DNA from 4 places in the Brachybacterium sp. GCM10030268 genome. Region 2 is predicted to be linked to each of the others. Evidence: riboswitches for the same ligand, from Rfam matches in the RefSeq annotation. Region 2 holds a riboswitch; each other region holds the start of a gene.
The links. A riboswitch is a leader RNA that binds a small molecule or an ion and turns the genes downstream of it on or off. The one in region 2 is predicted to bind thiamine pyrophosphate.
Positions count from the first base shown of each region.

Region 1: it holds a riboswitch for thiamine pyrophosphate, as region 2 does, so the genes downstream of both, ACFQRD_RS09525 (TenA family protein) here and ACFQRD_RS00660 (ECF transporter S component) in region 2, are expected to answer to the same signal.
Region 3: it holds a riboswitch for thiamine pyrophosphate, as region 2 does, so the genes downstream of both, thiO (glycine oxidase ThiO) here and ACFQRD_RS00660 (ECF transporter S component) in region 2, are expected to answer to the same signal.
Region 4: it holds a riboswitch for thiamine pyrophosphate, as region 2 does, so the genes downstream of both, thiM (hydroxyethylthiazole kinase) here and ACFQRD_RS00660 (ECF transporter S component) in region 2, are expected to answer to the same signal.

Region 1 covers NZ_JBHTCW010000005.1:116,017-120,272, forward strand. The annotation lists gene ACFQRD_RS09510 (hemerythrin domain-containing protein) at 1-387, shown strand, start outside; gene ACFQRD_RS09515 (homocysteine S-methyltransferase family protein) at 539-1,585, shown strand; gene ACFQRD_RS09520 (hypothetical protein) at 1,814-2,086, shown strand; TPP riboswitch at 2,333-2,426, shown strand; gene ACFQRD_RS09525 (TenA family protein) at 2,543-3,205, shown strand; gene tenA (thiaminase II) at 3,202-3,864, shown strand; gene ACFQRD_RS09535 (polysaccharide lyase family 1 protein) at 4,172-4,256, shown strand, end outside.
Region 2 covers NZ_JBHTCW010000001.1:133,869-138,124, reverse strand. The annotation lists gene ACFQRD_RS00665 (ATP-binding cassette domain-containing protein) at 1-1,179, opposite strand, end outside; gene ACFQRD_RS00660 (ECF transporter S component) at 1,190-1,771, opposite strand; TPP riboswitch at 1,818-1,925, opposite strand; gene ACFQRD_RS00655 (glycosyltransferase) at 1,960-2,526, opposite strand; gene ACFQRD_RS00650 (M13 family metallopeptidase) at 2,546-4,256, opposite strand, start outside.
Region 3 covers NZ_JBHTCW010000003.1:120,012-124,267, reverse strand. The annotation lists gene ACFQRD_RS06465 (ThiF family adenylyltransferase) at 1-361, opposite strand, end outside; gene ACFQRD_RS06460 (thiazole synthase) at 355-1,245, opposite strand; gene thiS (sulfur carrier protein ThiS) at 1,249-1,491, opposite strand; gene thiO (glycine oxidase ThiO) at 1,488-2,690, opposite strand; TPP riboswitch at 2,685-2,791, opposite strand; gene thiE (thiamine phosphate synthase) at 2,918-3,595, shown strand; gene ACFQRD_RS06440 (hypothetical protein) at 3,693-4,256, opposite strand, start outside.
Region 4 covers NZ_JBHTCW010000004.1:6,024-10,279, reverse strand. The annotation lists gene ACFQRD_RS07535 (dienelactone hydrolase family protein) at 1-174, opposite strand, end outside; gene ACFQRD_RS07530 (hypothetical protein) at 281-1,201, opposite strand; TPP riboswitch at 1,377-1,476, shown strand; gene thiM (hydroxyethylthiazole kinase) at 1,468-2,301, shown strand; gene ACFQRD_RS07520 (thiamine phosphate synthase) at 2,298-3,020, shown strand; gene thiD (bifunctional hydroxymethylpyrimidine kinase/phosphomethylpyrimidine kinase) at 3,088-4,029, shown strand; gene ACFQRD_RS07510 (hypothetical protein) at 4,111-4,256, opposite strand, start outside.

The sequences.
Region 1 (4,256 bases), on a different contig from region 2:
GTGCCCGTCGATCACCTCCGTCTCCTCGGCATCGCCTGGGAGGTGGTGAGCCGGATCGCTCCGACGAGGGCGCACCCGATCGTGGCCCGTCGCCCTCCGGGCAACGTGATCGCTGCCCTGCCGCTGTCGCTCCTCGACCGGTCTCGGGACCGCCTCGATGTGATCCGCCTGCGCGGTGCCGGTCCGGCCGAGGGGGCGCTGCATACCGCCACCGATGCGCTGACGCGAACCGCTCATGCCATCGAGCACCACCCCGCGATGCGTGCGGGCGAGGATCCCTCGACGCGCATCGATCCGAAGCCGGGTGCGCCCTGGGGGCTGCTCGCGGCGGGGGCGCTGGTCGCTGTCGCGGTGCCCCTCGCTCTGACCCGCCGACGAGATCGCTGATCTGACAGCCTGCACCCGCTGCCGTCCCCACCCCGATGAGCGCAGCGACGTCGTCGGCGTTCATACGTCGCCACAACCCATACGGCGCGGCCCGAGGCACGGATACAGTCACCAGCGGCCACCACCGGAACCGCAACGACGAGGGCACGCCATGACCCGCAACCACCTGACCGAACGCCTCGATGCCGGCACCGTCATCTGTGCCGAGGGCTTCCTCTTCGAGCTCGAACGGCGCGGCTACCTGACCGCCGGCGAGTTCGTGCCCGAGGTCGCCCTCGAGCACCCCGAGGCGCTGCGCACCCTGCACGTGGACTTCCAGCGCGCCGGCTCCGACATCGTCGAGGCCTTCACCTACAACGGCCACCGCGAGAAGATGCGCGTCATCGGCAAGGAGGACCTCCTCGAGCCCCTGAACCGGTCCGCTCTGCAGATCGCCCGCGAGGTCGCCGACGCCGTCCCGGGCAATCTCGTCGCCGGCAACATCTCCAACTCCAACATCTGGGACCCGGCGGACACCACGACGCAGCGCGAGGTCCGAGGCATGTTCGAGGAGATGGTCGGCTGGGCCGTCGAGGAAGGGGCCGACCTGATCGTCGGGGAGACCTTCTACTACGCCGAGGAGGCGCTGACCGCGCTCGAGGTCGCCAAGGCCTCCGGCCTGCCCGTGGTGATCACCCTCGCCCCGATGGCGTTCCAGGAGATGGCCGAGGGCGCCGGGATCGTCGAGACCGCACAGCGCCTGGAGCAGGCCGGGGCCGACGTGGTGGGCCTGAACTGCTTCCGCGGGCCGGCGACGATGCTGCCGTGGCTGCGCGAGATCCGCGAGGCCGTGGACTGCCACGTCGGCGCCCTGCCGATCCCGTACCGCACCACGGAGGAGGAGCCGACGTTCTTCAACCTCTCCGACCCCGCCGCGGCCGTGCCCTCCCCGCACGGGCGCACCTTCCCCACCGCCCTGGATCCGCTGCTGACCAACCGCTACGAGATCAGCGCCTTCGCCCGTGAGGCGCTGGAGCTGGGCGTGAACTACCTCGGGGTGTGCTGCGGCGCAGCCCCGATCCACATCCGCGAGGTCGCCGAGGCCGTCGGCCGCACCACCGAGGCGAGCCGCTACTCCGAGCGCATGGAGAACCACTTCATGTACGGCAGCAACGAGCGTCTCCCGGAGCACATCGTCGGCCTGGGCTCGCGCGCCTGAGCGTCGGCCCCGGGCAGGTACGGGTCCGGCCCGACGAGGCTCCGGGCTCCGCCCGAAGAGTTCGGGACTCGGCCCGAAGAGCTCGGGACTCGGCCCGACGTCGCTCGGGGCTCCGCCCGGCGCGAGGGCTTGAGCTTCCAGCGATCGCGGGCCGGAGCAGTCGATCATCGGCGCGGAATATCGGATACTGCCAGTGACCGGACACCACCGGAGGAAAGGAGCAGGACGATGACCAGCACGCCGCACGAGCACTCCCCCGAGGCCCCGCTCGAGGACGCCCTGGACCAGGAGGTCGATGCCCTGCCGGACGACGGGACCACGGACGCCCTCGGCTCCGAGGAGCTCGGCTCCGTCACCTCCGCCTACGCCGATCCAGCGGATGTCCTCGACCAGCGCCGCGAGGTCCCGCTCGACGAGGACTACGCCCCCGAGGCGACCGGTGAGGACGGCTCCGAGGACAGTGCCTTCGGGGCCGACGACGGCGCCTTCGACTCCGAGTGAACGGCGACCCGCCAAAGCAGCGGGACGCCGCTCGCTGACCGGCGGGACCGTCGGCCCACCTGATCGGCGAGACCGTCGGCCCACCTGATCGCTTGATCTCCGACCCATCGGTCATGCGGAGTCTCGTCGCGTGATCGGTGACCCTCCGGGGATCGACGTGGGCGATCACGGCCCCGCTCAGCCGCCCCGGGACCCGGCCCCAGCGCCGGGGTCCCGGGGCGGCTCCTGCTATGTCGGGGTAAGGTCGTCGTCGACACGGGGTGCCCCGCCAGGGGCTGAGATCACACCCGACGAACCTGATCGAGTTAGCGCTCGCGGAGGGATGTCATGACGTCGCACTGCGTCACTGCGTCACTGCGCCGCTCGCCGCGTCGCGAGCGCGCCTCGAGGTCGGGCCCCGGGTCACCGGATCGGGAGCTCCCATCCGGACGGATCGACTGACGAGGAGAAGTCCCGATGTCCACCTCTTTCACCGACGACCTCCGTGGGGCCAGCGAACCCACCTGGACCCGAGCCGTCCAGCACCGCTTCGTGGCGGAGCTCCACGACGGGTCGATCCCCGATGAGGTGATGGCCGGATACCTGATCCAGGACCATCGCTTCCTCGACAGCTTCCTGGTGCTCCTCGGCGCCGGCATCGCCGAGGCTCCCGCGTTCGAGGCCCGGCTGCGACTCTCGCAGTTCGTCGGCGAGGTCGCCGGGGACGAGAACACCTACTTCCTGCGCGCGTTCGAGTCCCTGGGCGTGAGCGAGCACGACCGCGCAACCGTCCCGGACACGCTGGCGACCACCGGCTTCACCACCATCTTCCGCGAAGCCGCCGAGACCCGGGACTATGCCGCGATCCTCGCCGTGCTGGTGGTCACCGAATGGCTCTACCACGACTGGGCCGCCGCCGCTCCGGACCCGCGGCCGAGCAGCTTCGTCCACTCCGAATGGATCGACCTCCACGACAACCCGGACTTCGCCGGCTTCGTGAACTTCCTGCACGCCGAGCTCGACGCAGCAGGACCCGGCAGCCCCGAGCGGGCCCGGGAGTTCTTCGAGCGCACCGTCGCCCTCGAGCTCGACTTCTTCGAGCAGTCCTACCTCCACCCGTTCACCGGGGAGGCACGATGAGCCTGTTCGACGATCTCAGGTCCGCCGCCCTGCCCGACTGGGACGATTACACCCGCCACCCGTTCGTCGAGCAGCTCGGCGCGGGCACACTGCCGCTCGCCGCATTCCAGGACTACCTGATCCAGGACTACCTGTTCCTCGTCCAGTTCGCGCGGGCCAACGCGCTGGCCGCCTTCAAGAGCCGACGGCTCGAGGACATCCAGCACTCCGCCGATGCCCTCGCGACGACCCTGGCCGAGACCGAGCTGCATGTGCGGCTCACCGCGAGCTGGGGCATCGATCGCTCGCAGCTGGACGCCGCACCCGAGAAGCAGGCCACCGTCGCCTACACCCGGTACGTGCTGGACAGCGGGCAGGTCGGGGACCAGCTCGATCTGAATGTGGCCCTCGCCCCGTGCGCGATCGGGTACGCCGAGATCGGGGCCCGTCTGGCTCCCCGCCTCGAGGAGCAGCCGGAGCACCCCTACCGCGACTGGATCGCCGAGTACGCGAGCGAGGAGTTCCAGCAGGCCGCGCGCGACGCCATCGCCCACCTCGACGTCCTGGCGGCGCGGTCCCTCACCGAGCAGCGATTCGAGGAGGTGGCCACGGTGTTCCGCACCGCGACCCGGCTCGAATCCGCCTTCTGGCAGCAGGCGCTGGACGGCGCCGTGGAGTGAGGGGCCACGCCGCGGCGGGCAGCCAGAAATCGGTTCCCGCCCGCCATCGAGGGTTGATACGAGGCCAGCGGCACAGTATGGTCGCACCCAAGATCAGCGGGAAACCGGTTTCTCATCGCGAGGGCGCGAGGATGATCCGCGCTCTGCCACGACATCCCCTGTGTGGTCGCCGTACCCGAGAGGCGAACCCGCTGCGATCGGACGAATGACCCCGCCGACGGCGGTCCATTCGAAGGACAGCAATCCACACTCAGGAGAGCCCGTGCTACGACGCCGACGTTTGATGCAAGCCCTGACCACCGCAGCGGTGGCTGCCCCCCTGACTGCTGTCGGCGCGACCACCGCGCAGGCGCGCCCCGAGGACCCGGCGCGAGAGACCCTGCGCGCCGGGG
Region 2 (4,256 bases):
GGCCGCGAGTGCGGTGCGGCGCTGCTCCCCGCCGGAGAGCCGATAGGGGTTGGCCCCGGCGAGATGGGCGAGGCCGGCGCGCTCCAGGAGCTCGTCCGCGAGGTGCTCGTCGTCGGCCCACGGAGAGGCCAGCAGCTCCTCGCGCACGGTGGCGGCGACGAACGAGTGCTCCGGATCCTGGGGGACGACGGCGATGCGCTCGCGATCCGGGCGCCGGACGCTGCCGGTCGCGGGGCGCATCGCCCCCAGCAGGGCGCGGACGACGGTCGTCTTGCCGGCGCCGCTGGGCCCGGTCAGCACCGTCAGCTGCCCGGCCCGCGCCTCCAGGCCGACGGGGATCGTGACGCCCCGGCGCGGCACGGTGACCTCATCGAGGGAGGCGACCACCGTCCCGGGATCGCTCCCGCTCGGACGCCGCGGAGACGGCCCGGCATCCGGCGGCACCTGCCGCCCCGCCAGCACTCCGGCCTCCTCGAGCAGATCGCTCTGGGCGGCCAGCACCGTCCGCGGGTCCCCGTCGGCGAGGATCCGGGCCTGCTCGCCGAGGACCACCAGACGGTCCACGTGATCCAGCCAGGGCTCGACCCGGTGCTCCGCGACGACCAGGGTGCGGCCCTCGGCGCTGGCCAGGATCGCTGAGCGCACCTGCTGGGCGGTCTCGGCGTCGAGCATGCTCGTGGGTTCGTCCAGCAGCAGCATGTCCGGGCCGAGCGCGAGGGCGCCGGCCAGGGCGATGCGCTGCTGCTGCCCGCCGGAGGCCTCCAGCGGGCCGCGCGAGGGCTCCAGGTCCACCTGCGCGGCATCCAGCGCCGCCGCGGCCCGCCGGTGGACCTCCGGCCGGGGCAGGGCCGCGTTCTCGGGCCCGAAGGCGGCATCGCGGCCCACGGTCGCGGCCACCAGCGCGTGCGCGGGATTCTGCAGCAGCAGGCCGCGCTCTCCGGGCCGGGACGAGACCGCCATGTGCCCCGAGAGCTCGCCGGCCTCCTCATCGAGAAGACCGGCGAGGGCGCGCAGCACCGTCGATTTCCCGCTGCCGCTCGCGCCGGCGAGCAGCACGCGCTGACCGGCGGGGATGCTCAGGTCGAGGTCGGCGACCGTCGGCTCCCGCCGCGAGTTCGGGCGCCAGCTGAGCCGGGACAGCGCAAGCGCGGCCCCGGCGGCGGATTCCCTGGTTCTCACGCCGCAGTCCTCACGCCGCGGCGGCGCGGGCGTGCTCCCGTCCCGCGGCGAGCGAATCCACCGCGCCGGTGGCCACCAGGGCACGGGTCGCGGCCCAGCCCAGGCCGCCGCCCAGCGCGGCGCCGGAGACGAGGAAGAACCCGAGCAGGATGAGGGCGAAGGGCCAGCTCATCTCGGGGTAGTAGGCGAAGCGCTCCCAGATCCATTCCAGACCGCCGGCGAGGACTCCGCCGAGGACGGCCACCGGCAGCGTGAAGCGGCGGTACGCGGTCAGCGCGACGGCGAGCTCGACGCCGCCGCCCTGCAGCAGGCCGGAGACCACGGTGCCCCAGCCCCACTGGCCGCCCAGCAGCATCTCGAGGCATGCCGCGATCATCTCGGCCAGCAGCGCCGCGCCGGGCTTGCGGACGATCAGGGCGGCGAGGACGGCGGGCAGGAACCAGATGCCCACCAGCAGACCCTCGGCGGGGCGGAACGCCATCGTCAGCGGGCTGATCAGGGTGTAGAGCTGGCCGTACCCCAGGAACGCGACGCCGAAGGCTGCCCCGATCATGACGGTGACCAGCAGATCAATGGTGCGAAAGCGTGTCATCACTTCTCCTTCCTCTCACGGAAGGGGCGCACGGCATCATCGATGCCGCACGGATATCCCGACTCCCTACGCCGGTGTGAACCGGATCAGGTTCGAGGGTCTGCGCAGGTTCGCGCACTCTCAGCACCCCGTTGGTGCTCCCCTGTCAGTGGATGACCAGCACTCAGGATACTCCCTCGGCGGTGGCGTCAGCGCCGCGCCCGGATCGCCTGGTCGATGGCCGCGGCCGTCGCCTCGGGGTCCTCGGGCGTCAGCAGATACCCGGTGCCCTCGCGGCCGACGATCTCGACCATGGTCCCCGGCCGGGTGACGACCATGCGGTAGGACTGCCGCGTCTCACCGCCGGTCAGCAGCTTCCGGTCGCCGACGGGCCGCAGCTCCTCGGGCCGGGCGGGGATCACCATGCCGCGGCGCCATCCGTAGCCGCCGAGGCTCGCCCCGACGGCAGGCTGCGGCACGATGCGGTACTGGACGGTGCGGAAGCCGGCCAGCGGCCACGTCGGGCGCGGGAGGAACCCGCCGAGGCTCACCGTGAGGCCGCGGTCGTCGACGATGAAGCGCGTGTGCTGGCCCATCCAGGTCCACAGCGCCAGCAGGGCGAACACCCCGGCGGTCGGCGGCACGGCGGCCACGAGGCCGCGCTGGGCCAGCACCAGCGCCAGGACCGCACCGAACAGCAGGGTCAGGGCGATGCGGGTCCACCCGACCCAGGAGGGCCTGGTGGTGCCGACGTAGAACGGCGCCTCGGGCCTCACGGGATCCTCACCGTCGTGCTCACCAGATCGACACCCGCTCCTCGGGGGCGCGGTACATCCCGTCGCCCTCGCGCACGCCGAAGGCGCTGTGGAACTCGTCGAGATGGCCGGCGACCGTGTTGCAGCGGAACTCCATCGGCGCGTGCGGGTCCACCGCGAGCCGGCGGATCGCCTCCTGCGTGCGGTTCTTGCCCCGCCACACCGTCGCCCAGGACAGGAAGATGCGCTGCAGACCGGTGTACCCGTCCAGTTCGGCCGCGGCCTCCTCGGCGGACCTGCTGGCCAGGTACGCCTTCACGGCGATGGAGAGACCGCCGAGGTCGCCGATGTTCTCGCCGATGGTGAGGGCGCCGTTGACGCGGTGGGAGTCGTCGAGGTCGCGCGGGGAGAGCTCGGAATACTGGGCGATGAGGGTGGCGGCGCGGTCGTCGAAGGCCTGACGGTCCTCGGCCGTCCACCAGGTGACCAGGTTGCCGTCCCCGTCGTACTTCGAGCCCTGGTCGTCGAAGCCGTGGCCGACCTCGTGGCCGATGACCGCGCCGATGCCGCCGAAGTTCACGGCGTCCTCCGCCTCGCCGTCGAAGAACGGCGGCTGCAGGATGGCGGCGGGGAAGACGATCTCGTTGCGCCCGGGGTTGTAGTAGGCGTTGACCGTCTGCGGCGTCATGTGCCACTCGGTCTCGTCGATGGGGCCGCCGACCTTGGCGTACTCGTAGTCGGCGTCGAAGCGGCGTGCGGCGCGCGCGGTGGCGACCAGGTCGCCGGGGACCACCTCGAGCCCGTCGTACTCGCGCCAGCGCTCGGGGTAGCCGATCTTGGGTGTGAACTTCTCGAGCTTGGCCAGCGCCTTCTCCCGGGTGGCCGGCGTCATCCACTCCAGGGTCCCGATCGAGCTGCGGTAGGCCTCCAGCAGAGCATCGACCAGGGCGGTCATGCGCTCCTTGTGGGCCGGCGGGAAGTGGCGGTCGACGTACTCGCGGCCGACGGCGAAGCCCACGGCGCCCTCGACGAAAGCGACGCCGCGCTTCCAGCGCTCGCGCAGCTCCTCGGCGCCGGAGAGCACCTTCCCGAAGAAGGCGAAGTCCTCCTCGACGATGGCCGCGGGCAGGTAGGGGGCGTACGAGGAGACGGCGTGGAGGGCCAGCCAGGTGCGCAGCACGGCGAGGTCCTCGCCGGCCAGCAGCTCGGCAGCGGCGGAGACGAACTCGGGCTGGCCGACCGAGACCACGTCGAAGACCGATTCCGGGGCGCCGGTGCCCTCGATGTAGGCGGTCCAGGGGAAGGCCGGGGCCAGCTCGCGGCGCTGCGCCTCGTCCATCGGGTTGTAGGACTTCTCGCGGTCGCGCAGGCGCACGACGTCGACGTGGCATCCGGCCAGGCGGGTCTCGAAGTCCATCACCGCGGTGGCCTGTGCGTCCGCATCGCCCTCGACCAGGCCCTCGCGGCCGGGCAGGCCGGTCAGGCGGGCGAGAGCGGCCAGGTGCTCGGTGTAGGCCTCGCGGATCTGCCCGTAGTGCTCCTCGCGGTAGTAGGACTCATCCGGCAGGCCGAGCCCGCCCTGATGCAGTTTGACCTGGTAGCTGGAGGAATCGTGGTCGTCGGTCCACACGTAGGCCAGCAGGGCGCTCGCGCCCGAATCCGGGGCGGCCATGGTGCGGGTGATGGCCTCGAGGTCGTCGGCCGCGGTGATGGCGCTCAGCATGTCCTCGAGGGGCGCGGTACCGGCCGCC
Region 3 (4,256 bases), on a different contig from region 2:
GGGCGGCGCGGGCGGCCGATGCGACCTTCGGGGTGCCGACGTCCTCAGTGCCGTGGATGACCTGGCGATGGAGGTTGGAGACGTCGACGTCGTCGTCATCGATGATGCCGATCGTGCCGATCCCGGCTCCGGCGAGATAGCTCAGCGCCGGGCTGCCCAGGCCGCCGGCCCCGATCAGCAGCACCCGCGCCGCGCGCAGGCGGCGCTGGCCCAGGGTGCCGATCTGGTCGAGGGTGATCTGGCGCCGGTAGCGCTCGATCTGCTCCGCCGTCAGCTCGGGGCCGGGTTCGGCGAGCGGTGGGAGCCTCTGGCCGTGGGAGACGGCGGCCGACGGGCTGCGGCCGGGGACTGCGCTCACCATGACTCGGCCATCCGTCCGGTCGCGGCGGGCGCCCCGGCCGCGCCGACCGCCTCGGTGTCCCCGGCATCGTCGGCGTCGACGGCGTCGCTCTCGATGAGTCCCTCGAAGCTGGAGGAGGCCAGCGCCAGGCGGCGCTGCGGGATCCGTCCCGCCCCGGCGGCGGCGCGTCCCGCGCGCACGGCCCAGTCCATCGCCCGGGCCATGGCCTCGGGGTCCTGGGCGCGGGTGACGGCGCTGGCCACGAGAACGGCGTCGCATCCCAGCTCCATGGCCAGCGCCGCGTCCGAGGCGGTGCCGATCCCGGCGTCGAGCACGATCGGGACGCTGGCCTGGGCGGTGATCAGCTCGATGTTGTGCGGGTTCAGGATGCCCAGGCCCGTCCCGATCGGTGAGCCGAGCGGCATCACCGCGGCGGCGCCGGCGTCGGCGAGGTGACGGGCCAGGACGGGATCGTCGGTGGTGTAGGGCAGCACGGTGAAGCCGCGCCGGACCAGCTCGGCGGTCGCCTCGACCAGTTCGATGCCGTCGGGCAGGAGGGTGTCCTCGTCGGCGATGACCTCGAGCTTGATCCAGTCCGTCTCCAGCGCTTCACGGGCGAGCTCCGCGGTGAGGATGGCGTCGCGGGCGCTGAAGCAGCCGGCGGTGTTGGGCAGCACCTTGATCCCGAGCCGCTCGAGCAGCGTGAACACCGAGTTGCCGGTGGCCGCGGAGAAGCGGCGCATCGCGACGGTGGTCAGCGCGGTGCCGGAGGCGACCAGGGCGCGTTCGAGCGCGGCGAGGTCGGTGGCCCCGCCGGTGCCCATGATCAGGCGCGATGTCAGGGGCGTGCCGGCGATGGTGAACGAGTCGTCGGCGAGGTCGGGACGTGCGGAGGGACGGGTCATGGGTCAGCCTCCCTGCACGGCGGTGACGAACTCGCAGCGCGCGCCATCGGGCACGGGCGTCGTGGCCCAGCGGGTGCGGGGCACGACGGTGTCGTCCAGGGCGACGGCGACGCCGAGCGGACTGCCGTCGCTCGCGCGGCCGTCCTCGCCGATCTCCTGGCCGAGGCGGGAGCTGACCAGGTCGCGGACGGTGCTTCCCGGCGGGAGTGCGACCTCGTCGCCGTTGACGGTCAGGGACAGATTCATGGGTTCTCCTGGGCGGATGAGGCGGTGGCGCTGGGTACGGGGGATGGCGGGAGGGACGCCGTCGGCGGTGGGATGGTGAAGCGTTCGGGCCGGACCGCGTCGAGCAGCTGCGAGCGGGGCGCGGCGGGGTCCTCGAGCAGCTCGGCGGTGCGCTGGGCGGCCCAAGCGGACAGCAGGATCCCGTGGCGGTGGTAGCCGGTCGAGACGATCACGCGGTCATCGCCGGGCACGGGGCCCAGCAGCGGGAGGTCGTCGGGGGTGCCGGGGCGTGCCCGGGTGGTGACCTCGACCAGTTCGGTCTCCCGCACGGACGGGGCGATCTCGATCGCGTCCTGGAGCAGCTGGTGGACGCCGCCGGTGGAGGTGCCGGCGAGGTCGTCCTCGCGGCTGGTGGCACCGATGACCAGGTGGCGATCGGCGCGCGGGACCAGGTAGACGGATCGTCCCCGCACGGTGGCGCGCACGGTGCGGGCCACCAGGTTGTCCTCGCCCGGGGCCAGCAGCGAGGTCGGCACGCGCACGCGCAGGATGTCGCCGTGGACGGGGCGCAGGGCGAGGCCGAGGCGGCGGTGCGGGCCCGCGATCTCTCCCGCACCCAGCCCTGCGGCCAGCACGATCCGCTCGGCGTCGATCTCCTCGAGCGAGGTGAGGCGGCGACGGTGGATGGCAACGGCGGGGCCGTCCCCGGGTCCGCCCGCTCCGGCCAGGATGTCTTGGACGGCGGCGGCCAGGCGCCGCGGGTCGACCTGGTGGTCGTGCTCGATCAGCTGCGCGCCGGCGATGCCGCGGGCCAGGGCGGGCTCGAGACGGCGCAGCTCCCGGGGTGTGAGCTCGCGGACGGCCGCTCCGGTGGAGCGCTGGATCTCGGCCAGGTCGCGCAGCGCGGCGGCGTCGGCGTGGTCCCGTCCGATCATCACGGTCGAATCGTCCCGGTAGCCGGGGTCCACGCTGGTGCGCGCGGCGAGGCGGCTCGCGAGATCGCGGTGCGCCTGGGAGGCCTCGCGCATGATGGCCCACAGCGGGCCCTGCCCGACCTGGATCTCCGCGGCGGGGGCGAGCATCCCGGCGGCCGCGAACGTGGCCCCGTCGGCGACCCCCTCGGCGTGGATCTCCACGCGGTGACCACGCGCTCGCAGCTCGGCGGCGGTGAGCAGGCCGACGATGCCCGCGCCGATGACGGCGACATGCATGGCACGCATCCTGAGATTCCTCCTGACGGCGGCATGATCCGCATCCAGTGCTGGTGGTCGGCGCGCTGCGCCCTCTCAGCCCGGCGTCTCGGGCTCCCACGGAACCCCTCGAGTCTACGCGCCGGCGCAGACGCCGACGAGCCGGCGGGCCAGTGCCTGCGGCACGGTGCCGGCGGCACGGCGCCGGCAGGCCGGAGGTTCCGGGTCCCGGTCACGCTCTGTGCCAGGCTGTGCCCATGAACGCTCACTCGTCGGCGACCAGCGAGGCCGGTGCCCGGCGCCGCGAAGCCCTGCGCGCCTCCCGCCTGTACGTCTGCGTCGACCTCTCGCGCGGGCTCGAGGGCCTGCTGGCTTTCGCCGAGGCCGCCTTCCGCGGCGGAGTGGACATCCTGCAGGTGCGGGACAAGGCGGCCGAGGCCCGCGCCGAGGTCGAGGCCCTGCGGGCGCTGCGGCCGATCGCCGACGCGCACGGCACGCTGCTGGCGGCCAATGACCGGGCCGACGTCGCCGCGCTGGCCGGCGCGGACATCCTCCACCTCGGCCAGGGCGACCTGAGCACGCTGGATGCCCGTGCGCTGCTGGGCCGCGACGTCCTGATCGGCCGCTCGACCCGCACCATCGAGCAGATGGAGGCGGCCGACGCCGATGCGGGTCTGGACTACTTCTGCACCGGTCCGGTGTGGGCGACGCCGACGAAGCCGGACCGCGCCCCCGTCGGCCTCGACCTGCCGCGCGCCGCCGCCCAGCGGACGGGGGACGCGAAGCCGTTCTTCGCCATCGGCGGAGTCGACGCGGAACGTGTCCCCGAGCTGCTCGGCGCCGGTGTCGAGCGGATCGTGGTGGTCCGCGCCGTGACCGAGGCCGACGATCCCGAGGCAGCGGCCCGGACGCTGCGGGACGCCCTCACGAGCTGACCGACGCTGAGACGTCCTCACGAGCTGAGGGGCCCCGCGGAAGCCTCTGACCAGCGCGATGGGCCGCGCGCGGGCCGGCGAATCCTGCGGGAGGCGCTCAGGAGACGACGGCCGCGGCGAGTGCGACCAGGTCGCCCGCGTCGACGGGCCGGAACTCCAGCGGCGGGTCCTCGGCGGCCGGGTCCAGCGCCTCCATCGTGAGCACCTCGCTGCCGGTGACATACACGCTGACCTGCTGCACGCTGTCGTCGTCGGCGTGCACTGTGGTCAGCACGCTCTGGGCACGGGTGTCGGCGAGCCGGGCGGCGAGCGGGTGTCCTGAGGCGAGCTCGGTGCGGCGCACGGTGACCGGGGCGCCGCCCTGGCCGGCGACGGAGTTCGGGTCGATCAGCGTGGCGATCCGGGCGGGGACCTGCTCGACCCGCAACGGTGTGAAGTGGTGGATGCCCGACGGGGTCACTTCCTCCTCGAGCACACCGGTCTCATGGACGTAGTAGTACGCGCGGCTGACCAGCGGGCCGCTCTCGGACTGCACCGTGCGCTCCGCGGTGGCGAATCGCGCGGCGGTGCGGCGCAGCAGCTGGCAGCCGCGGAGCTCGGTGCCGGCCACCCATCGCAGCCGCCCGGTCGCCCCGTCCCGGGCAGCGCTGACCCGCCCGTC
Region 4 (4,256 bases), on a different contig from region 2:
CGCATAGCCGAGCGCGGCGAGATCTGCGCAGCGCCGCTGGATGTAGTCGGAGACGCCGAAGATCTCCTGCAGCACCACGAGGCCGGGCACCGGCTCCTCGCGGTGCTCGGGCAGCCAGAGCAGTCCGGGCAGGTCGCCGGCATCGGTGGGGATGGGCAGTGTGGTCGCGCTCACGCGATGACTGTATCGCGAGGGGCGCCGGGCACTCACTCGCCCTGCGGCCTCCCCCGCTCGGCCGCACGGCCTGGCCGCGATGCTCGGTCGCTCCGCTGGACGACGGTCACAGGGTCTCGATGCCCACCAGCAGGCCCTGGTCGTTGCCGGCGAATGCCCCGGGCGCCACCTCCAGCTCCCACTGATCGCCGCCGGCGGTGGTCGCGGTGCAGGCCACCGGTTCGAAGGTCGCGAAGGAGAGGCCGTCCTGGCAGGTCACGTCCTCCCAGTCGGCGTAGTCGACGGGGACGTAAGCATTCGGGGAGGTGAGCACCTCCAGCGTGTGCTGCGCGAGCTGCTCGGAATCCAGGTCTTCGGCCCCGAACGTCGAGCTGACGCCGAGGCCGGTGAGGGACACGGTCTCCTTCAGCAGGACCTCGGCCGGCCCGGTCAGGGCGCCGCCGGTGGTGAACAGGATCGCGACCCTGCTGCCGGCGGTGAAGTCCTCCTCGGACGGGATCCGCACCGAGTGCGCCGTCCATTCCTGGTCCGGGTCGGGAGAGTCGACGCTCGCCGGGCCCATGCACGACGCGGTGGCGCCCGGGCTGAGCGTGAGCTCGTCGTAGCACTCGGCCATCCCGCCGAGGGGCCCGGTCAGCAGGGCGGCCAGCTGGTCGGGGCTGCGCACGAGGTCGCCCTCACCGGGCTCCTCGGGTCCCAGATCGGTGACGAGCACGAGACGGGTCTCAGGCTCCGTCGGCTCCGTCGCCTCGTCCTCGTCGCCGGCACCCACCCCATCGTTCTGTTCGGCTCCCTCGTCCGAGTCCCCGTTCCCCTGCTCACTGCTGGTCGCGGCGCCCCCGCCGTCGCTGCTGTTCTGCCCGGCTCCCTGCCCTTCCCCCTGATCTGATGTCTCGGACGGTGCCCCCGCGCTGTCCTCCCCGTCGGCTCCGGCGCTCGTGCTGCAGGCCGACGCGGACAGCAGCGCCGCCCCCGCGGCGACGGTCAGTACGGTGCGGGCCCGGCGTGCGGTGCTCGTGATGGTCATGGCGTCCTCTCCGCCGACTGCGGGAGACGGTTGTCCGTCGTGGATCCGCGTCGATGCGTTGCCGCTCACACCGTCGCATCAGGTCAAGGGAAGGTCAAGAGAGTGCCATGGAACTACAGACTTGAGAGTGTGAAGATCCTGTGTGCCCCTGCGCCGCCCCCTGCTAGAGTCGCCGACCAGTGACGCGGGGTGCCGTCGAGAAGCGGCGGCTGAGAGCACACCCGTCGAACCTGCCCTGGTCTGCACCTGCGAAGGGATCGTCACCGATGACTACGAGCACGCCCGAGAACCGACTGCGCAGCGCCCTCGAGGCGCTCAGCGGGCACAGCCCGCTCGTCCACTGCATCACCAACACCGTCGTCCAGCAGATCACCGCCGACGTCCTGCTGGCCATCGGGGCCGCCCCCGCGATGGTGGACCACCCGCAGGAGGCGCCGGTCTTCGCCGCTGCGGCCGACGCACTGCTGGTGAACACCGGCACCGTGGCCGAGGGACAGGTGCAGGCGATGCCCGCCGCCGCCCGCGCCGCCCGCGACGCCGGACGGCCCTGGGTGCTCGACCCGGTCGCCGTCGGCTCGCTGCCCGTCCGCACCCCGCTGGCGCACGAACTGCTGACCCTCGGGCCCGCCGCCGTCCGCGGCAACGCCTCCGAGATCGCCGCGCTCGCCGGCACCGGCGGGGGAGGGCGCGGCGTCGATTCCACCGACACGGTCGAGGCGGTGCTCGACGCCGCCCGCGACCTCTCCGCCCGCACCGGTGCCGTGGTCGCGGTCTCCGGGGAGCGCGACGCGATCGTCTCCGCGGGTCGCACCACAGTGCTGACCAGCGGCGACGCCCTGCTCGCGCGAGTGATCGGTACCGGCTGCGCGCTCGGCGCGACCTGCGCCGCCCTCCTGGGCTCAAGTCGCGACACCGACCTCACTCCCCACGACGCGGTGCTCGCCGCACATGCCCTGCACGGCGCCGCCGGAACCCTCGCCGCGCGCGAGGCGCAGGGAGTCGGGTCCTTCGCCGTCGGCTGGCTCGATGCGCTGGACACCCTCACGCCCGCCGACGTGCTCGAGCTCGTGGGTCTTCAGGAGCAGGCGGCCCCGGCGTGATCCGGCCGTCCCTGCGCACCGCCCATGCGGCCGACTTCTCGCTGTACCACGTCACCGACTCGGCGCTGTCCGGCGGGATCGACGCGGTGCCCGGCGTGGTCCTCGCCGCCGTCCGCGGCGGAGCGGGCGCGATCCAGCTGCGGGACAAGGACGCCTCCGACGCCGACCTGCTCGAGCTGGTCCGCGCATGCCGGGAACGCCTGGCGAGCGAGCTCGGCCCTCGCGCCCAGAAGGTGCCCTTGTTCGTCAACGACCGTCTCGGTGTGGCCGAGGCCGCGCGGTGCCACCTCCACGTGGGCCAGAGCGACGTCGCCGCGGCCGCTGCCCGCGAGGTGCTCGGGGAGGAGCTGATGATCGGCCTCTCCGCCGGCACCGCCGGCCAGGTGCGCGCCGCGCTCGCGGAGGACACGGCCGACGTGCTGGGCATCGGCCCGATCCGCGCGACCGCCACCAAGGCCGATGCCGCGCCGCCGCTCGGCCTGGAGGGACTGGGGGAGTGCCTGGACCCGTGGCGGCAGGCGCGGCACGTATCGGCCGCCTCAGCTCCGCTGGCCGTCGCCATCGGCGGCATCGACCATCGCCTCGCCCCGGAGATCGCGGCGACCGGTGTGGACGGTCTCTGCGTGGTCTCGGCCATCGCCGCGGCACCCGACCCCGCTGCGGCCGCCGGCCGACTCCGAGAAGCCATCGACCAGGGCCGCTCATCCAGCAGGCCGTGACCACCTGTCCGCGGACCCCGGCTCCCCACCGGCCCGGCTCCGCAGCACACCCCAGGAGGACCGCCCCATGCGACCACCCACAGCACTGACCATCGCCGGCTCCGACCCCAGCGGCGGCGCCGGCTTCCAGGCCGACCTGAAGACGTTCACGGCACTCGGCGTCTACGGCACCACCGCGATCACCGCCGTGATCGCGCAGAACACCCGCGGCGTGCAGTCCGTGACGCCGATGACCGCCGAGGACGTCCAGTCGCAGCTGACCAGCGTGCTGGATGACATCCCGCTGGACGCCACCAAGCTGGGGATGCTCACCTCCGCCGAGGTCGTCGCCGCCGTCGCCGAGACCATGGCCGCGCGAGCCGGCCAGTTCGGCACCGTCGTGCTCGACCCGGTCATGGTCGCCACCAGCGGCGATGAACTGCTGCCCCGGCAGGCGGCACAGAACCTGCGCGAACTGCTGCTGCCGCTGGTGCACGTGATCACGCCGAACCTGCCCGAAGCGGCGAAGCTGCTGGATGCGGAGGTCGCCCCCGATGTCGAGACCATGCAGGAGCAGGCCGTGCGGCTGCAGCAGCTGGGTCCCGCCGTCGTGGTCCTCAAGGGCGGGCACCACGATGACGACGAGGTCGTCGACGTCGTCGCTCACCCCGGCGGCGTGGACCTGCTGCGGGCCGAGCGCGTGCGCACCCGCGCCACCCACGGCACCGGGTGCACGCTCTCCGCGGCGATCGCCGCGCAGTACGCGCGCATCGCGATGGTCCGCTCAGCGGGGCCCGACGCCCTGGGTGCGCTCGCCGCCACCATGGACGCCTCGCACGAGAGGGTCGGCGAATCCGAAGCAGGAGACGACCTGGCCGCGGTCGGCGCGGGGCGTGACTTCCTGCAGCGGGCGCTGATCGGCGGCGCCGCCTATGACCTCTCGTTCGCGCCGGAGCAGGGGCACGGCCCGGTCGACCATCTGGTCACCGTGGCGCGCCGGGAGCCGGGCGGGCACACGGCGAGTGCCTGAGCGCTCGGCCGCTGACCGGGCCGCCGCTGACCGGACCCGACGGAAGAACGTTCCCGCGGGAACGTTCTCCGGCTGGTGGTCTCAGGCGGAGCGAGCGGAGAGGTGGCGGGAGCTGACCGCGAGGGGGCCGGTGGCCTCCACCAGGCCGGTCAGGGTCTCGTCCCTCTCCCGCGCGAAGATCTGGGCTTCGTCGGCTGCCGTCTCGGGCTGGAGATCGGGCTCGAGGT